4 regions of the Streptomyces sp. NPDC056738 genome follow, and region 4 is predicted to be linked to each of the others. Evidence: riboswitches for the same ligand, from Rfam matches in the RefSeq annotation. Region 4 holds a riboswitch; each other region holds the start of a gene.
What was found. A riboswitch is a leader RNA that binds a small molecule or an ion and turns the genes downstream of it on or off. The one in region 4 is predicted to bind S-adenosylmethionine.
Positions count from the first base shown of each region.

Region 1 (4,443 bases), on a different contig from region 4:
TCCGCGCGGTGCGAACGCTCGCGAAGGAACTCGGCGTCCGCGCCGAGGCCGTGCACGCCGACCCGGGTCTCGCGCACCGGCGGCCGGGCGCCGTCCAGGTGCTCGATCGTGCGGGGGGTGCCGCCCGAGGGCGAGCCGGCGCGGTAGCGGCCGGGTTCGGTCGCCTCCGCGCAGCGCGTGAACGCGGTGGCCCACCGCCAGGTCAGGAAGGCGACCCGGTCCGCGCCGAGCATGCCCGCCATCAGCTCCGCGCGGATGTCGTCGGGGAGCATCCGGAAGTAGTCCTCGGGCGCCCACGGGGTGTGGGAGAAGTGACCGATACGCAGGTCGGGGCGCAGTTCGCGGAGCATCCCGGGCACCAGGCACAGGTGGTAGTCCTGGACCAGCACGGCCGCGCCCTCGGCCGCCTCCTCGGCCAGCGCCTCGGCGAAGGCGCGGTTGTAGGCCCGGTACGACTCCCACTGGCGCCGGAACTCCGCGTCGAAGACCGGCTCCAGCGGGGTCTGGTAGAGCAGGTGGTGCACGAACCACAGCACGGAGTTGGCGACGCCGTTGTAGGCGTCGGCGTGCGTGTCGGCGTCGATGGCCAGCATCCGTACGCCGTCCTCGTGGACTCCGCGCCGCACGGCCTCCCGGTCGCCGTCCCCGAGGGCGGAGCAGACCCAGAGGGCGCCCGCGTCCGGCCCGATCGCCGAGAGTCCGGAGACGAGGCCGCCGCCGCCACGTCTGGCGTGCAGCGAGTCGTCCTCCCGTACCTCGTAGGTGACCGGGCCGCGGTTGGAGGCGACCAGAATCCTGTGGGCACCGTGCGTTGAAGCCATGCCTCGAAACCTAGCCCCGTCTCGAAACGCTCAAACGCGCCCTTCGGCCGTATGCGATCGGCGGCCGTCGGCGCCGGACTACGCGGCTCTGCGCGTCTGGTACTCGGAGATTTCGCTCATCGGCGGCCTTTCCTCCGTGTCCACGGAGTACGTGCGCGGCCGGAAACCGTCGCGGTCGCGCTCGAACTGGGTGAGGGAGGGACGGATCAGGTGTCCGCGCGCCAGCCGGAGCTGCGCGGCGCGGTAGATCGCGGCGGCCATGCGGCCGAGCGCCTGCCCGTCCTGGTGGCGGTGCTTGCGCACTCCGACGTCGACCTGGGCGAGGGCGTCCAGGCCCACCAGGTGCAGGGCGTCGACGAGCATGCCCAGCTCGACGCCGTAGCCGACGGGGAAGGGGAGCTGTTCGAGCAGCGAGCGGCGGGCCGCGTACTCGCCGCCGAGCGGCTGGACGAAGCCCGCGAGCTGCGGCCAGTGCATGTTCAGGAGCGGGCGGGCCATCAGCTCGGTGACCCGGCCGCCCTGCCCGCCGCCGCCGGCCATCGGGCGGTCGTACATGGCCTTGACCAGGTCGACGCCGGGTTCGGTGAGCAGCGGGCCCACGATCCCGGAGACGAAGTCGGACGAGAACTCCTTGAGGTCCGCGTCGACGAAGCAGACGATGTCCCCGCTCGTCACGAGCAGCGACCGCCACAGCACCTCGCCCTTGCCGGGCACGGCCGGGATCCGCGGGAGGATGTCGTCGCGGTGCACGACGCGCGCGCCCGCGGCGGCGGCGACCGCGGCGGTGCGGTCGCTCGAACCGGAGTCGACGACGACGATCTCGTCGACGAGGGGCACCTGCTGCATCAGATCGTGGCGGATGATCGCGACGATCTCGCCGACCGTCTCCTCCTCGTTGAGCGCGGGCAGCACGACACTCACCGTCGATCCGGTGACACGCTTGGCTGCCATGATCCTGTGGAGCGGGCGGTCGGTCGCGGACCAGGAGCGTGTGCTCAGCCAGCTTTCGACTTCTCTCAGCACCGTCTGCGGCTCCTCACTGTCTGATCACACGCTCTCATCGGCGTGCCCGCTGCGGCCAGCGGCAGATCGATTGCCGTCGTCTCGCGGTTCGGACGACTATCTCAACTGTCCTGGCCTTCGGTTACAGTCTTGAACAACGCGCATGACCATCGCATGTCCTGGATCGTCGGCGCGTATCGTGTTCAACAGTTCAACAATCAAATACCGCTCATCCAGAGGGGCAGAGGGATACGGCCCGATGAAGCCCCGGCAACCCTCCAGCCGGTCTCGTACCGATCGATGTCGATCGCGTCGCGAGGCTCCCGGCTAGGGAAGGTGCCAAATCCGTCTCACGGCGAAGTGCGCCGTGAGGAAGATGAGGAGAAAGGGCCTCGCCTCCATGGCTGCGCAGACAGTTGCAAGCACCACGAACTCCGCCGACGCGGTAGACCTCGGCCCGGCCGCGGCGCTTTCCTGCCGCGAGTGCGGACACCGCGTCCTGCTCGGCCCGGTCTTCGCCTGCGAGGAGTGTTTCGGCCCGCTGGAGATCGCCTACGACTTCTCGGCCTACGACACCGAAGAGCTCCGCAAGCGCATCGAAGCGGGACCCGCGAACATCTGGCGCTACGCGCCGCTCCTGCCCGTCCCCGCGGACGTGGCGGACAAGCCGAACATCAACCCCGGCTGGACCAAGCTCGTCCAGGCCGACAACCTGGCCCGCGAGCTCGGCGTCGACGCCGGGAAGCTCTTCGTCAAGGACGACTCCGGCAACCCGACGCACTCCTTCAAGGACCGCGTCGTCGCCCAGGCCATCGAAGCGGCCCGCGTCTTCGGCTTCACCACCCTCTCCTGCTCCTCCACCGGCAACCTCGCCGGGGCGGTGGGCGCCGCGGCGGCCCGCGCCGGCTTCCGTTCCTGCGTGTTCATCCCGCACGACCTGGAGCAGGGCAAGGTCGTCATGGCCGCGGTCTACGGCGGCGAGCTCGTCGGCATCCAGGGCAACTACGACGACGTGAACCGTTTCTGCTCCGAGCTGATCGGCGACCCGGCCGGCGAGGGCTGGGGCTTCGTCAACGTCAACCTGCGGCCCTACTACGCCGAGGGCTCCAAGACCCTGGCGTACGAGATCTGCGAGCAGCTCGGCTGGAAGCTCCCCGACCAGCTCGTCGTGCCCATCGCCTCCGGCTCCCAGCTCACGAAGATCGACAAGGGGCTCCAGGAGCTGATCAAGCTCGGACTCGTCGAGGACAAGCCGTACAAGATCTTCGGCGCCCAGGCCGAGGGCTGCTCCCCGGTGTCCGTGGCCTACAAGGCCGGTCACGACGTCGTACGGCCGCAGAAGCCGGACACCATCGCCAAGTCGCTCGCCATCGGCAACCCGGCGGACGGCCCGTACGTGCTCGACATCGCCCGGCGCACCGGCGGCGCGGTGGAGGACGTGAACGACGAGCAGATCGTCGACGCGATCAAGCTGCTCGCGCGCACCGAGGGCATCTTCGCGGAGACGGCCGGCGGTGTGACCGTCGGTGTCACCCGCAAGCTCATCGAGAACGGTCTCCTCGACCCGGCCCTCACCACGGTCGTGCTGAACACCGGCGACGGCCTCAAGACCCTGGACGCGGTGGCCTCCGACACCGGGCTGACCGCGACCATCCGCCCGAACCTCGACTCCTTCCGAGAGGCTGGCCTCGCATCATGAGCGTCAACGTCCGCATCCCCACCATCCTGCGCACCTACACCGGTGGTGCCGCCGAGGTGACGGCCGAGGGCGCGACCCTCGCCGAGGTCATCAGCGACCTGGAGAAGAACCACACGGGCATCGCCGCGCGCGTCCTGGACGACCAGGGCAAGCTGCGTCGCTTCGTGAACGTGTACGTCAACGACGACGACGTGCGCTTCGAGCAGGGACTGGAGACGGCGACTCCGGACGGTGTCGGCGTTTCGATCATTCCGGCCGTCGCCGGAGGCTGATCGTTACCCTCGGTAATGCCGAACACAGCGCGTTCACATAATTGCCCCCTCCGTGAGACAAACGGAGGGGGCAATTCTGTTGGGTTGAACGCGCTAGAGTTGGGGAAGTCGCTCCGATTTGGATGTTGGTTTCATGCCGGACGCATATGAGTGACCGTTCTTCGGGCGACAAGAAGTAGCCAAAGTGACTCACCTTTTTGGGCATTTTATGGCATTTGCGGGGCCCGACTTGCCCTGAATCCTTGCGCATTCTCCACATATCATTGATCGGCCATGCCCAGAATTCTCGTCCGATTGACCTGTTGCAGAGGGCAGTTGGACAGATACATTCAGCCGCGGTCGACGCGTTCCGGCGCACACCCCCAACCGTTGGGGGGTGAGGTCTGACCCGGATCCGCGAAGTGTGGATCTGTGCAAGGGCCAGTAATAGGGGAGTTAGGCATGGCTCAGGGCACCGTCAAGTGGTTCAACGCGGAGAAGGGGTACGGCTTCATCGCGGTCGACGGTGGTGCGGACGTCTTCGTGCACTACAGCGCGATTCAGATGGACGGCTACCGCACCCTTGAAGAGGGTCAGCGAGTGGAGTTCGAGATCTCGCAGGGCCAGAAGGGTCCGCAGGCGGACATGGTCAAACTCGCCGTCTGATCGG
Region 1 is NZ_JBHTZF010000013.1:203,797-208,239, forward strand. It holds gene ACFRIC_RS31095 (trehalose-6-phosphate synthase) at 1-821, opposite strand, end outside; gene ACFRIC_RS31100 (glucosyl-3-phosphoglycerate synthase) at 900-1,844, opposite strand; SAM riboswitch class I at 2,050-2,206, shown strand; gene thrC (threonine synthase) at 2,224-3,522, shown strand; gene ACFRIC_RS31110 (MoaD/ThiS family protein) at 3,519-3,794, shown strand; gene ACFRIC_RS31115 (cold-shock protein) at 4,236-4,439, shown strand.
Region 1: linked by a shared signal. The riboswitch ahead of thrC (threonine synthase) and the one ahead of ACFRIC_RS02975 (putative leader peptide) in region 4 are both predicted to bind S-adenosylmethionine.

Region 2 (4,443 bases), 350 kb from region 4:
CGTCGGCCAGCGTCGAGGCGACGGGACGGCCGGTGGCCACCGAGTCGCCGAAGTCCCCCTGCACCGCCCGGCCGAGGTACTCGGCGTACTGCACGAGCACCGGCTTGTCGAAGCCGTACTCGTGCCGCAGAGCCGCGATCTGCCGGGGATCGACCTGCCCCGACTCCATCCCGGCACCGGCCATCGCCGTGACCGGGTCGCCCGGGAGGAAGTCGAGGACCAGGAACGACACGGTGTACGCCGCCCACAGCACGCCGGCCGCCTGGGCGAGCCGCTTGATCACATAGCCGCGCACGGGTCAGCCGATCCAGGTGTCGTGCAACTGGATCCGGCTGGAGGCGTCGAAGGCGAGACCGTGCACCTTCGTGGACACGCCGAGCTGCGTCTGCAGCTCCACCACCGGCACGTTGTAGGCGTCCCGCACGATCGACCGCTGTGCCTGGGCCACCAGTCGACCGCGCTCGGTCGGGTCGGTGGTCGCGGCCTGGGCGGAGAGTGTCGTGTCCAGACCGCTCGCCGGCACACGGTAGAAGTTGGCCAGCTGCGTGGAGAAGGAACTGCGCAGGATGTCGGGGTCGGCGCGGGTGATGTTGCCCCAGATCGCTTCGTACGAGCCCGCCTGCTGGATCGGCGTGAGCTGGGGGAGCTGGAGCTGCTTGAGGGTCACCTGAACCCCGACGGCCTTCAGTTGCTGTTGCACCAGCTCCAACGCGGGCTGGTTCGTCGCCGCGTTGGGAACCCAGTCGATGGTCAGGCTCAGCTTCTTGCCGTCCTTGACGCGGGTGCCGTCGGCGCCCGCCTTCCAACCGGCTTGGTCCAGCAGGGACTTCGCCTTGGCCGTGTCGAGGGTCAGCTCGGAGGCGAGGCTGGTGTAGTCCGGTGTGGTGTGCGCGAGGACACTGGTGGCCGGCCGGGTACCGGTGGGGAAGACGGTGTCGGCGATCTGCTTCCGGTCGATGGCGGCCAGGATGGCCCGGCGGACCCTGGCGTCCTTCAGGCCCGGCCGCGCGTTGTTGAAGCCGAGTCCGAAGGTGATCCCGGGATTGGCCCGGCGCTGGAAGGCGACCTGACCGCCCTTGAGTGCCGCTTCGTCGGCCCTGCCCACGCTGCCTATCGCGTCCACCTGTCCGGAGCGCAGACTGCCGGCCCGTACGCCCGCCTCCGGCACGACCTTGAACACCAGCTTGTCCAGGTAGGCCTCGCCCTTCTTGCCCCACCGGGAGGAACCCCAGGCGTAGCCGGGGCGTTTGGCCAGCGTGACCGACTGGTTCTGCACATAGCGCTTCAGCACGAAGGGCCCGGAACCGACCACCCCGTCACTGCACTTCTGCTGAGGTGACCGCTTCACGCTCGCGGACGACTCGATCCCCAGCGAGTGGGTCGAAGTCGCCTGCAGGAACTGGGCGTTGGGCTGCTGGAAGGTCACCTTGACCGTGAGCGGGTCCACCACCGTGGTGCTCTTCGCGCCGCTCAGGTACCCCTCGGCGAGGGTTCCCAGGACGCCGAGTCTCGGCACCGCGTCGAAGTTGTCCTTGACCACCTGGGCGGTCAGGGGGGACCCGTCGCTGAAGGTGACACCCGAGCGCAGGTGGAAGGTGAAGGCGGTCGCGTCGGCGCTGATGTCCCAGCTCTTCGCCAGCCACGGCACGATCTTGCCGGTCTTGGGGTCCTGGTCCGTCAGGGAGTCGACGATCTGGCGCACCGAGTAGATCGTGTCGTTGCTGCCGACCTGCTGGGGATCCACGCAACCGGCGTCCGAACCCACGGCGAAGGTCAGCGTCCCGCCGGAACGCGGTTTGCCGCTCCCGGTTGCGGAGCCGTCGGTGCCCGAGCCGCAGGCGGCCAGCAGCACACTGGTGGTGAGAAGGGCGGTGAGCCTTGCCCATCGGGGAGAACGGGTGGACCGGGGAGATCGGGGAGATGTGAATTCCGGACGTGCTCTCACGGAGGAGTCTCCTCTTGGTGTCGCCGGGCACGGGGCGTCGTACGAGGCACGACCGCGCACGGGAACGCGGGCCCGTCGGCGCGATGCCGGTGACGGGCGATGACCTGCGGACAGGGGCCGGGCGGAAAGCGGAAAGCGGAAGCGGATTGGAGAGATCAGAGAGATCGGGGGAAGGGGGCGCCGGGTGCGGACGCGTGCCGTGACGGCTGGTCACGGATGCCGGCTGTCGGCAGGCCTCATGGGCGTCGACAGCCCGCGCATCTCATCGACGTCGACGCGGGTGGGCCTCACCGAGGTGCACCGCCGAAGGGAGGCGCCGGCGCCCGGCTGCGGAAGGGGCCGTCAGGCCTGACAGAAGCAGCTCGTCGAGCGCTTCAGGTCGATGTGACGTCGGCGCGCCAGCCGGGAGAACACCACGGCGACGGCGAAGGAGGCGTCGGAGCCACCACCGTGCCGCATAAGGTTCCTCCACAGGTCCGGCCCCGGTCGTGGGGCCACGCGCTTGCGGTGATCGTCGCTGATACCGCCGGGCTTTCACCTGGAGCACCCCACCGCGCGGGAGGGTTGCCGGTCAGCGAGCCAGGGCTTGACGCTGACACTCAATGCCGTTCGTGATCGTACGGAGCGGTTCTCTTCTACGTCAATGGCGGCACCGGACTCCGGCGGAGCGAACCGCCCGAGTCCGGTGGAGCGAGCCAGGTTCAGGCACCGCCGCGTTCGCGCGGGATCTTCTGACCCGCCTCGACGGACACCGGCAGCCGGTTCTCCGCCGGGGGCAGCGGGCAGGTGGCCAGGTCGGTGTAGGCGCACGGCAGGTTCGTGGCGCGGTTGAAGTCGAGGACGACCGTCCCGTCGGAGTCGGGCGCCTCGACGGACAGGCTCCGGTTGGCGGCGTAGGTCGTGACCCCGGAGGTCGCGTCGGTGAAGAGAACCGACAGCCCGCCCGGGACATGACCGGGGAACGCCGTCAGCGACAGAGGACGTCCGTCCAGTTCGAACTCGATCCTGCCCGGGGCGTCGTACACGTGCTCCAAGCCCTCGACCGCGGCGCCCACGGTGGTGGGACGCGGCTCGTCGAAGGGGACGTAACGGCCCGTCACGGCCCAGCGCGGGTCGGGGGCGTAGGCGGGCGTTCCGGTGAAGGACTTGAGCAGCGGTGCGTCCGGGTGCCGGGGGCGCACGATGTCGTGACCGCCCCGCTTGGCGACCTCGATGACGGCGTCCTTCCAGACCGCCTCGACACCACCGCGTTCGGGCAGCACGCCGAAGTGGTGCTCACCATGTACCGGTGTCCCGTCGACGACGAGTTCCTCACCGTCGTCGAGGGTGACGACGACCCCGTCGGGGCCGGTGTGCCATGCGCCGGGCGCGTCGGGGAAGCGCTGCGGGCGGTCGTCGAGCCAGTGGAGGCCGGTGATCGCCAGGAAGCCGTGGGGGGCGGCGAGCCGGGCCTCCTGTCCGCGGTACCAGTCCAGCCACTGCTCGGTGAAGGCGTGCAGGTCTGTGGTGGTCGCCTCGCTGGTCATGAACTCTCCTTCGGTACAAGCCGCGTGAGGGTGGCCCTCGTGCGGGGGTGCGGGGTTCTTTGTCGCGGTCGCGGTCGCGGTCGCGGTCGCGGTCGCGGTCGGTGAGTCGGTGAGTCGGTGAGTCGGGGAATCGTCGCTTCGGTAAGCGGGTCGGTAGGTCGGCCGTTGAGGGTCGGCCAAAGGCGGGTCGGTGGAGTCGGGGGCCCGTGGACCGGTGGGTCGGTGAGGCGCTGGGCTCAGGCCGCGAGTTCGCCGAGGAGCGCCCAGGTTCGGCGCCGGTCCGCCGCTCCCGCGATCTCGGTGCCCGAGAACACGACCTCGGTGGCACCCGCGTCGCGGTAACGCCGTACCTCGGCCTCGACCGTCTTCTCGTCGCCGATCACGGCCAGGTCCGCGGCTCGGCGACCGCCGGACAGTTCGATGACCCGGGCGTAGGACGGGATCTGTTCGTAGAACGAGAGGGTCTCGGTGGCCTTGGCCCGTACCGCGTCCACGTCGTCCGTGACCACGCCGGGCACCAGCGCCACGATCCGGGGCGCGGGCCGTCCGGCGGCCTCGGCCGCGGCGGTGAGCGCGGGCACGATGTGCTCCGCGAGGGCGCGAGGTCCCGCGAGGTAGGGCAGGATCCCGTCCGCAAGCTCACCGCTGACCCGCAGCGCCTGCGGGCCCATGGCGGCGACCAGCAGCGGAACGCCCGACTCGGCGCCCGGTACGCGAGCGGACAGGGGAGTCGTGGCGGAGAGCAGCTCACCGCGGAAGTCGGCCGTGCCGGTCTCGGTCAACTGGCGCAGCACGGTGAGGAATTCGCGCAGCCTGGCGATGGGACGCTCGAAGGGCAGGCCGAAGCCGGTCTCCGTGATCAGTTTCGTGCCCAGGGCCAGGCCGAGGTGGTAGCGGCCGTGGGTCGCGGCCTGGGCGGTCTGCGCCTGACTGGAGACGATCAGCGGATGGCGGCCGAAGACAGGGATCGCG
Region 2 is NZ_JBHTZF010000001.1:371,736-376,178, reverse strand. It holds gene ACFRIC_RS01460 (ABC transporter permease) at 1-295, opposite strand, end outside; gene ACFRIC_RS01455 (ABC transporter substrate-binding protein) at 299-1,852, opposite strand; gene ACFRIC_RS01450 (putative leader peptide) at 2,288-2,404, opposite strand; SAM riboswitch class IV at 2,439-2,552, opposite strand; gene ACFRIC_RS01445 (DUF1684 domain-containing protein) at 2,647-3,471, opposite strand; gene ACFRIC_RS01440 (LLM class F420-dependent oxidoreductase) at 3,708-4,443, opposite strand, start outside.
Region 2: linked by a shared signal. The riboswitch ahead of ACFRIC_RS01450 (putative leader peptide) and the one ahead of ACFRIC_RS02975 (putative leader peptide) in region 4 are both predicted to bind S-adenosylmethionine.

Region 3 (4,443 bases), on a different contig from region 4:
CCGCTGGACCGCGCCGCCGGTGCGCAGGCGGACGCGCAGGCGCCGCGGCAGCACGGTCCGCCGGCGGAGGAGGAGCTGGGCCACGGCTCAGTACCTCACTCGGGGGTCGATGAGGGCCGCGACGACATCGACGACGAAGTTCGTCAGCGCCACGACGACGGCGAACAGGGCCACGATGCCCTGGACCGCCGGAAAGTCACGGACCGTCAGGTAGTGGGCCAGTTCGTAGCCGAGGCCTTTCCATTCGAAGGTGGTCTCGGTCAGCACCGCTCCGCCGAGCAGCCCGGCGACCTGGAGTCCGAGGAAGGTGATGACGGGGATCAGGGCGGGCCGGGCCGCGTGGTGGGTGACCAGGCGCAGGGGCGCCACTCCGCGGGATCTGGCGGCTTCCACGTAGTCGGCGGAGAGGGTGCCGATCAGGTTGGTGCGGACCAGCCTCAGGAGGATGCCGGCCACGAGCAGGCCGAGCGCCAGGGCGGGCAGTACGGCGTGCTTCAGGACATCGACGACGGCCGCCCCGTCACCGCTTCGCAGGGCGTCGACGAGGTAGAGGCCGGTCGTGCTGGACTGGTCCTGGAGGAAGAGCTGGACGTCGGTGCTCGCCCGGCCGGACGCCGGGAGCCAGCCGAGCCGGATCGCGAAGACGAGCTTCAGCAGCAGCCCCGTGAAGAACACGGGGGTGGCGTAGGTGAGGACGGCGAACAGCCGCAGCGCCGCGTCGGGCGCGCGATCCCGGTACGAGGCCGCGACCAGGCCCAGGGGGACCCCGACGACGAGGGCCACGACGAGTGCGTTGAAGGCGAGTTCGGCGGTGGCGGCCCCGTAGGTGCCCAGCACGTGGGTCACCGGCTGGTCGTCGGTGACGGTGCGGCCGAAGTCGCCCGCGGCCAGGGACCTCAGGTAGTCCAGGTACTGGGTGAGCAGCGGCCGGTCGTAGCCCGCCTGGTGCAGTTTGGCCTGGAGCTGGTCCGGGGTGAGGCGGTCGCCGAAGGCGGCACTGACCGGGTCCCCCGTGGCGCGCATCAGGAAGAAGACCAGGCTGACCAGGATGAGCACGGTGGGGACGATGAGGAGGAAGCGGACCACCAGATGGCGGAGGAGTCCGTACCCCGCGGCGCCGCCGGCCGGAGCGGCGGCGCCGGGGACGTCCCGGGTCAGGGCGCTCACTTCTTCGCGAGCCCGGCCCAGCGGAACTGGTACGCGCTGCTCAGTTCGTCGGGCACCCCGCTGACGTCGGTGCGGGTGACGATCGCGGTGGACCCTTGGAGCAGCGGCAGCAGGGGCACCGAGGCGGCGGCCCTGTCCTGTGCCTGCTTGAGCAGTCCGGCGCGTGCGGTGGCGTCCGTCTCCGTCTCCTCCTTCTTTATCAGCTCCCGGACGGCGGGGTCGGAGTAGTCGTTGGCGACCCAGCTGTTGGCCGAGTAGAAGGGCGAGAGGTAGTTGTCGGCGTCCAGGTAGTCGGCGTACCAGCCCAGTTGGTAGAGCGGGTACAGGTGCTTGACGCGGTCCTTGCCGTACTGGGTCCACTCGGTGGACTGGAGGTTCACCTTGAACAGGCCGGTGGCCTCGAGCTGGGTCTTGACCAGGGCGTACTCGTCGGCCGAGGAGGAGCCGTAGTGGTCGCTGTTGTACTGGAGGCTGAGGGTGACCGGGGTGGTCACCTTCGCCGCCCTGAGGCGCGCGGCGGCGGCCGCCTTGTCGGGGCCGCCCTTCTTGTCGCCGTAGAGCGACTTGAAGGAGGCGGTGGCGCCGGTGAGTCCGTCGGGCACGGAGCTGTACAGCGGCTGGTAGCTGTTCTTGTAGACCTGCTGGGCGAGTTGGGTCCGGTCGACGGAGTCGGCGACGGCCTGCCGTACGGCCAGCGCCTTGGCCTTGTCGGGCTTCTTGGTCCTGGTGCCGTAGGGCTGGGTCCGGAAGTCGAAGACGATGTAGCGGATGCCGTTGCCCGAGCCGGTGTGGACCTTGATGTCCTTCTTCTTGGAGAGGTCGTCGAGGTCGGCGGTGGTGAGCGTGCGGTAGACGGCGTCGACGGTGCCCTGCTGGACATCGAGCTTCAGATTGCTCGCGTCGGTGTAGTACTTCAACTGGACGTTCTTGGTCTTCGGTGTGCCGAGACCGCCGCCGTAGGCGCTGTTGGCGGTGAAGGAGACCAGCGAGTTCTTGTCGTAACTGCGCACGCCGTACGGGCCGTTCCACGGCTTGGCCGCCACGATCGTCTTGTCGTCCAGGATCTTGCCGGCGGGGAAGACCTGTTCGTCGACGATGTAGCCGGCGGCGGTGGACAGCACCTGCGGGAACAGCGTGTCGTCGGCCGACTTGAGGGTGAAGACGACTTCGGTCGGCGTCGGGGCGGCGACGGAGTCGAGGTCGTACAGGAGGGACGAAGGACCGTTCTCGTCGGCGATCCTCAGATTGCGGTCGAAGCTGAACTTGACGTCGGACGAGGTCAGTTCGTGGCCGTTGGCGAACTTCAGGCCCTTCCTCAGCGTGACCGTGTACTCCTTGGGGCCGGTCGGTTCGATCCCGGTGGCCAGGTCCGGGGAGACCTCCGTGGCCCCGTTCTTCACGCTCAGCAGGGTCGCGTAGACCTCGCTCTCGATGGTCCCGGAGCCCGCGTCCCACGAGCCCGCGGGATCGAGGCTGGTCACCTGGTCCGTGGTGCCGACGGTGATCGCCGCCGCCGTGGAGCCGGTGGACGTCTTGCTGCTCGTGCAGCCGGTCAAGGCGACCAGGAGCGCCGTGCCGAGGGACATCGCGCCGAGGGACCGGAAGGGTCTGGTGGTGCCGTGCTGTGCCATGGCTGGTCTCCGCTTCCGCAGGGTGGGGTGCACGAAGGGGCTTCGGCAGGCGGGGCATGCCGAGCGCGCGCTGTCGTGTGAAGGAGGGCGGGGTGAGGGAGGGTCAGCCGTGACAGAGGCAGCTGCAGACCAGCAGCAGATCCACGTGGCGTCGAGAGCACAGCACAAGGCGCGTCGACACGCTGTCCTCCCGGGAAGGTCGTCGGCTCTCGGGCCGGATGGGAACGCACTTGCAGAACAGGAAGATCCGCCGAGCCTTCACCTGGGGCACCCCACTGCGTCGAGGGTTGCCGTCCGGCCAGCCAGGGCTTGATCACCGGAACTCGTAGCTCGCGCTCACCGTAGATTCCCGGTTCTCCCGGCGTCAAGGGCTTCCCGAGTCGCCGGCGGAAGAGGTTCCGGCGGACCTGAGAGAACGGCGAGTTCCCCGCCCGACAAGCAATACGAATGACATCTGACGGTATGTCAGATTGCAATCATATTGCACGGGCCCGGGCCTTCGGACGGAGGCGTAGGCTGCGGCCGGAAATGCACGCTCGTCAACTGCCCTTCACCAGCGCCAGGTTGCTAGGCTCGGGCCATGCAGATAGGCGTCAACGTTCCCAATTTCGGACCCGGCACCGGTCCGGAAACCCTTTCCCGTTGGGCCAAGACGGTGGAAGGCCTCGGCTTCGACCTATTGATGGTCTCCGACCATGTGGCCATCACATCGGATGTCGCGAAACAGTATCCCGCCCCGTTCTACGACCCTTTTACGACACTCTCCTGGCTGGCCGGTCAAACGGCCCGGGTGAAGCTGGGCACGACGGTTCTCATCGCGCCCTACCGGCACCCCCTGCTGGTCGCCAGGATGGCGGCCAACCTCAATCAGCTCTCCGGCGGCCGACTGGTCCTCGGTGTCGGTGTCGGCTGGGCCCGGGAGGAGTTCCAGGCGCTCGGCGTTCCCTTCGAGCGGCGCGGCGCGCTGACCGACGAATTGCTCGAGACCCTGCGAACGGCGTGGGCCGACGAGGCCGATTACGGGAGCGGGCGGATTCCGCTCTGGATCGGCGGCAACAGCGACGCGGGACTGCGCCGGGCGGCCCGCCACGGCCTGCCGTGGCATCCGCTCCGGTTCACCATGCCGTGGTTCCGCGACGCGGTGGACCGGCTGAAGGACATCTCGGCCGAACTCGGCCGGCCCGTGCCCGACCTGGCCCCGCGCATCGTTCTGCGGCTCACGCCGAAGCCGGTCGACCATCCGGACCGCCGGGCCGGTGAGGGCACCATCGAGCAGGTCCTCGACGACATCGAGCAGTTGCGCCTCGCCGGTGCCGGCACGGTGGTCCTCGACCCCTACAACGGCGACCCGGACGAGACCCTCAGGCCCGAGGTGGCATGGCAGGCGCTGGCCACCGTGGCCGCGAACCTGGCATAGCGCACCGCACCCTCCACGCCCAAGCCCCACAGAGACGGAGCCACGGTGGCCCCCACCACGCACGACCCTGACCACAGCGACAACCCCGACGGTGCCGGCGCCCGGTCCTCCGCCGTCAGCGCGGCCGACCTGGTCCATCTCCGCCGCTGTCTGGAGCTGGCGGCCGAGGCGGTCGGCGCCGGCGACTGGCCGTTCGGCTCCCTGCTGGCCGACGCGGACGGCAAGGTC
Region 3 is NZ_JBHTZF010000008.1:73,722-78,164, forward strand. It holds gene ACFRIC_RS21935 (ABC transporter permease) at 1-84, opposite strand, end outside; gene ACFRIC_RS21940 (ABC transporter permease) at 88-1,167, opposite strand; gene ACFRIC_RS21945 (ABC transporter substrate-binding protein) at 1,164-2,798, opposite strand; SAM riboswitch class IV at 3,020-3,129, opposite strand; gene ACFRIC_RS21950 (LLM class flavin-dependent oxidoreductase) at 3,379-4,215, shown strand; gene ACFRIC_RS21955 (nucleoside deaminase) at 4,345-4,443, shown strand, end outside.
Region 3: linked by a shared signal. The riboswitch ahead of ACFRIC_RS21945 (ABC transporter substrate-binding protein) and the one ahead of ACFRIC_RS02975 (putative leader peptide) in region 4 are both predicted to bind S-adenosylmethionine.

Region 4 (4,443 bases):
CTCGCTCAGCTCCTTGAGACGGTCGCCGTGCCTGCGTACGCCGATGAGCTCGCCGTTCAGGCTGACGTGGCCGATCTCGGGCTTCTCCAGGTGGTTGATCACCCGCAGGAGGGTGGACTTGCCGGAGCCGGACGGGCCGAGAACGACCGTCACCTCACCGGGGCGCACGGTCAACTCCACGCCGTCCAGTACCCGTTGGGCCCCGTACCACTTGTGCACATCGTGCACCTCGACGGTGGCAGGCTCCACCTGGAGCCCGTCGGCGATCTCGCCCGCCGGAGCCGTGTCCGCCCCCTTGGCCGACGCCGACGCCGACGCCGACACCGACGCCGTCGGCACCACGTCCGCGACCGGAGCCGTCCGCGTGCTCACCGTCGTCACCTTCGTCTCGCCGCTCATATCGCCGTCTCCCTCCGGAACCGGGCCCGCACGTCGCGCAGACCGTTCCGCGCCTTCTGCAACGGAGTCGGCGGCAGGGTGCGCAGGGCGCCCCGCGAGTAGTGCCGCTCGACGTAGAACTGGATGACGGACACCACGCTGGTGAGGATCAGGTACCAGGCGGTGGCGACGAGGAGCAGCGGCACGATGTCGCCGGGGTAGGTGCTGCCCATGCTCTGCACGGAGCCGAAGAGGTCCAGCAGGGACACGTAGAAGACCAGCGAGGTGCCCTTGATCAGGCCGATCAACTGGTTGACGTAGTTGGGGGTGATGGAGCGCAGCGCCTGCGGAAAGACGATCTTCGCGAACTGGTACCGCCTCGGCAGACCGAGTGCCGACGCGGCCTCGTGCTGGCCCTGGTCGACGGAGAGGATGCCGCCGCGGACCACCTCGGAGGCGTACGCGGCCTCGTTCAGGCTCAGTCCGACGACGGCGACGGCCATGTCGGTCGCCAGCCGGGACTCGTCGAAGGTGAAGAAGGCCGGCCCGAACGGCACTCCGACGCTCACCGTCTGGTACAGCGCGCTGAAGTTGTAGAGGAAGAGCAGGACCACGATCAGCGGCACCGACCGGAACAGCCAGGTGTAGACCCAGCTCACCGCGCGCAGCACCGGGCTCCGGGAGAGCCTGGCCAGGGCCAGCAGGACGCCGCCGAGCAACCCCAAAAGCGCACTGTAGAAGGCGACTTCGAGGGTGATGAGCAGGCCGTCGAGAATGGTCGGGCGCAGGAACCAGTACTGGAAGCGATCCCACTGGTAGAAGGGGTTGGTCACCAGTCCGTGGGCGATCTGGGCGACGAGCACGAGCACGACGGCCGTGACGATCCAGCGGCCGGGCCGCCGGAGCGGAAGGACCCGCTGGGCCGCCGGACGGTCGGACGCGCCGGGGAGGTCGAGACGGGGGACCGCCTCGGCGGGCGGCGCCGATCCCAAGGACACGGCGGCGCCGGGTGGTTGACTCATGGAGGACTCCAGCGGATTCGGACACCCCGGACCACGGAGCGGCGGCGCACCGCCGAGCGGGACGGCTCGGTACACGGCGATGCGCGCGGCCCACGTGGGACGAGGGCTGGACGGGGAAGGGGCGTTTTCACGACAGCGGTGGTCGCCGAAGGCTCGATGGAGCGGATCGGCGCGTGGCCGTCGAGGACCTGACGGAATCTCAGCTCGTGGCCGTCGAAGGCCGGCGAATCCTCAGCTCGTGGCCGTCGAGGACCCGACGGAACCCCTCAGCTCGTGAGCGCCGAAGACCCGGAGGACCGCCCGGTCCGTGATCGCGGGGGATTCGGACGGGCCGTCGTTTCCCGATCGCCGAAGACATGAGCGCCGAGGGCTCGAAGGAGCCGTGCGCGAGGGGCCGTCGAGACCCCGGAGGGGGCCGTTAGCCTCGGCTGAGGGACAGACACATGCCCGTACACAGGGCGCTGTTGACACGCAGCAGGTCCACGGCACGGTCGGCGCAGAGCACGTTGCGGCCGAGGCGCCGCCATGCGGCCGTCCCGTCAGCTCCGTGCATCGTCGTCACCATTTCTTCTCCGGCCGAAAAGGCATCCTGTGGTGCGCCGCAGGTTAGGCCCGGCCCGAAAACAATGTCAATGCGGGTGACCACCAGGTGAGACCGTGCGTACGGCCTTCTTGACGCCGCAACAGGGCGCACCGAGACTGGCATGGACGGTCACGATTGTCAGCGCCCACGGAACGGGTACACCCCGCTCCAGTGGTCATCGGCCCCGGCCCGCTGACAGGCAACCCTTCCACCGCGACGGGGTGCCCCGGGTGACGACCGGGTCCCGCCGGTGCGGCGGGGCAAGCGTGGTCTCGCGTCTCGCGAGCCCTGAACCGGGAACGGTGGGAATTGCCCAAGAGCGGTTTGACGAGGCGCCTGCACATCGACCTCCTGCGCGTCTCCAGCGCTTACTGATCGCGGCCGGTCCGTTCGATCCGGACCGGTGCGACAAGCGCAGTCAATCCGCATCAAGCTGCCCGCGCGCCCACAAAGCGGCGGTGGCTTCCGTCTTCCCCCAGGGAGAGTCATGCCCGAGACAGCTTCGCGCACGTCCAGCACTGCCAACTCACGCCCCTGTGACCAGATTTCGCTCCCCTCGGCCCTTCGGCTCAAGCCGGCGGCGACGCCGGCCGCGCTCCCCCACCGTGTCGACAGCCGCATCGGTGTGGGCCTCGCCGGGGGCTTCTACCCGGCTCCGCACCGCTACGAGCTGTATCTGTCGCGGAGTTGTCCGTTCTCGCTGCGCATCGCCATCACGCTCGGGCTGCTCGGCCTGCGGGACTCGGTCGCCACCACACTCCTGGCCGACCCCGCGCGGACACCCGAGGCCTTCGCGTCGCTGCGCCGTGCCTACGAGGCCACCGAGCACCACTTCGACGGGCCGCTCACGGCGCCCGCGCTGTGCGACCGGTGGAGCGGACGCATCGTCAGCAACCACCCGCCCGCCATCCTCCGCGATCTCGCCGGGCTGCTCTCCGGTCACACCACGACATGCCCGTCCACGCTCCGCCCTCCGTCGCTGGCCGCCGACATCGAGGCGCTCCGGGATCTGCTGGACCGCGACGTCACCCCGTCCGCCGAACCTGCGGGGCTCGCGGCGGCCCTGGACCTGCTGGACTGCCAACTCGCGGGTCGTACCTACGTGTTGGGCGACACCCTCACCGCGGCGGACGTGGACGCGTGGACGGCGCTCACCGGTCTCGGCCGGTCCCGCGCCCTCGGCGCCCGCCCCCGGCTCCTGGACTACGTACGCCGTCTCGGCGATCACCCGGCCTTCCGGCACGCGCAGGACGTGGTGCCACTGACGGCAGGGGTCTGACGCTTCCGACGGAAGCCTGGGTGCCGGGCAGGTGGGTGGCTCCTCGCGATCGGCGATCGCCGATCCGCGCCCATCGGCCCGGCGTCCGCACCGGTCACGCGCGCGAGCCACGACCGGCACCGGTCAAGGGCGCGAAGCCACGTCGGCACCGGTCACTCGCGCGGAACCAGCAGGATGCTGACGCCGTTCACGGTCGAGGTCCACCGCCGGCCCTGATCCAGTACCTCGCGCCCCGGACCGAGGATCCGGTCCTGGAGCACCAGCGCCGACGCGCGAAGTTCCTCCCACGGCTCAGGCGTCTCGAAGGCACGCCGGGACCGCTCCACGGAGCCGACCAGAGAACGGCAGGCCGCTTCCACGTCGGGGACGTTCTGGCCCGCCGATCCGACGCCTTCGAGCGACCACGTCATCCACAGGTGGCCCATGGCATCACTCTGTCCCATCCCCGGGAACGACGCATTCCCAGTACGCGGGGCGACCGGTGCTCCGATGCGTGACCGGCTCGCGCACAGGCACCTCCGCCGAAAATAGGCGATCCTGGCGAAAACCGTCTCCTCAGGGCGTGTCCCGTCTCGCGCCGTCAGGGGTCCGCACTTCGATGTGGACTCCACGGCCCACAGGACCCGGTCCAGGCAGGCATCTCCATGAAACACGCACCTCCCCTACTCCCGCCGCCTGCACCGGTGCCGCGTCCACCCGCGGCACCCGGATCCACCGGGTCCCCGCGGCTGGGCCGGCTGGACGCCCTGCGGGGGATCGCCGCGCTTCTCGTGGCGGTCGACCATTCCTCGTACTCCTTCATGCCGGAGTTCCGGGAGCGGGTGATGCCCGAGCTGAACATCGGCCGGTACGGGGTCATGCTGTTCTTCCTGGTGAGCGGTTACGTCATCCCCGCCTCGCTCGAGCGCCGGGGCTGCGTCAGGAGCTTCTGGATCGGGCGGGCCCACCGCGTCTACCCGCTGTGGGCCGTGGTGGTGGGCTCGGCACTGGTGCTGAACCTCCTGGGCTTCACGCGTCTCGGCGCTCGCTTCGAGGGGCGGAACCCCCTCACGGTCGCCGTCGCGCACGCCACCCTGCTCCAGGAACTGCTGGGGACGCCGAGTGTCGTCCTCGTCCTGTGGACGCTGTCGTACGAGCTGGCGTTCTACCTGCTGGTCGTCACCCTGTTCACGGTCCGGCTC
Region 4 is NZ_JBHTZF010000001.1:722,606-727,048, forward strand. It holds gene ACFRIC_RS02960 (amino acid ABC transporter ATP-binding protein) at 1-249, opposite strand, end outside; gene ACFRIC_RS02965 (amino acid ABC transporter permease) at 396-1,400, opposite strand; gene ACFRIC_RS02970 (hypothetical protein) at 1,819-1,953, opposite strand; SAM riboswitch class IV at 2,111-2,256, shown strand; gene ACFRIC_RS02975 (putative leader peptide) at 2,293-2,358, shown strand; gene ACFRIC_RS02980 (glutathione S-transferase C-terminal domain-containing protein) at 2,471-3,262, shown strand; gene ACFRIC_RS02985 (hypothetical protein) at 3,415-3,705, opposite strand; gene ACFRIC_RS02990 (acyltransferase family protein) at 3,946-4,443, shown strand, end outside.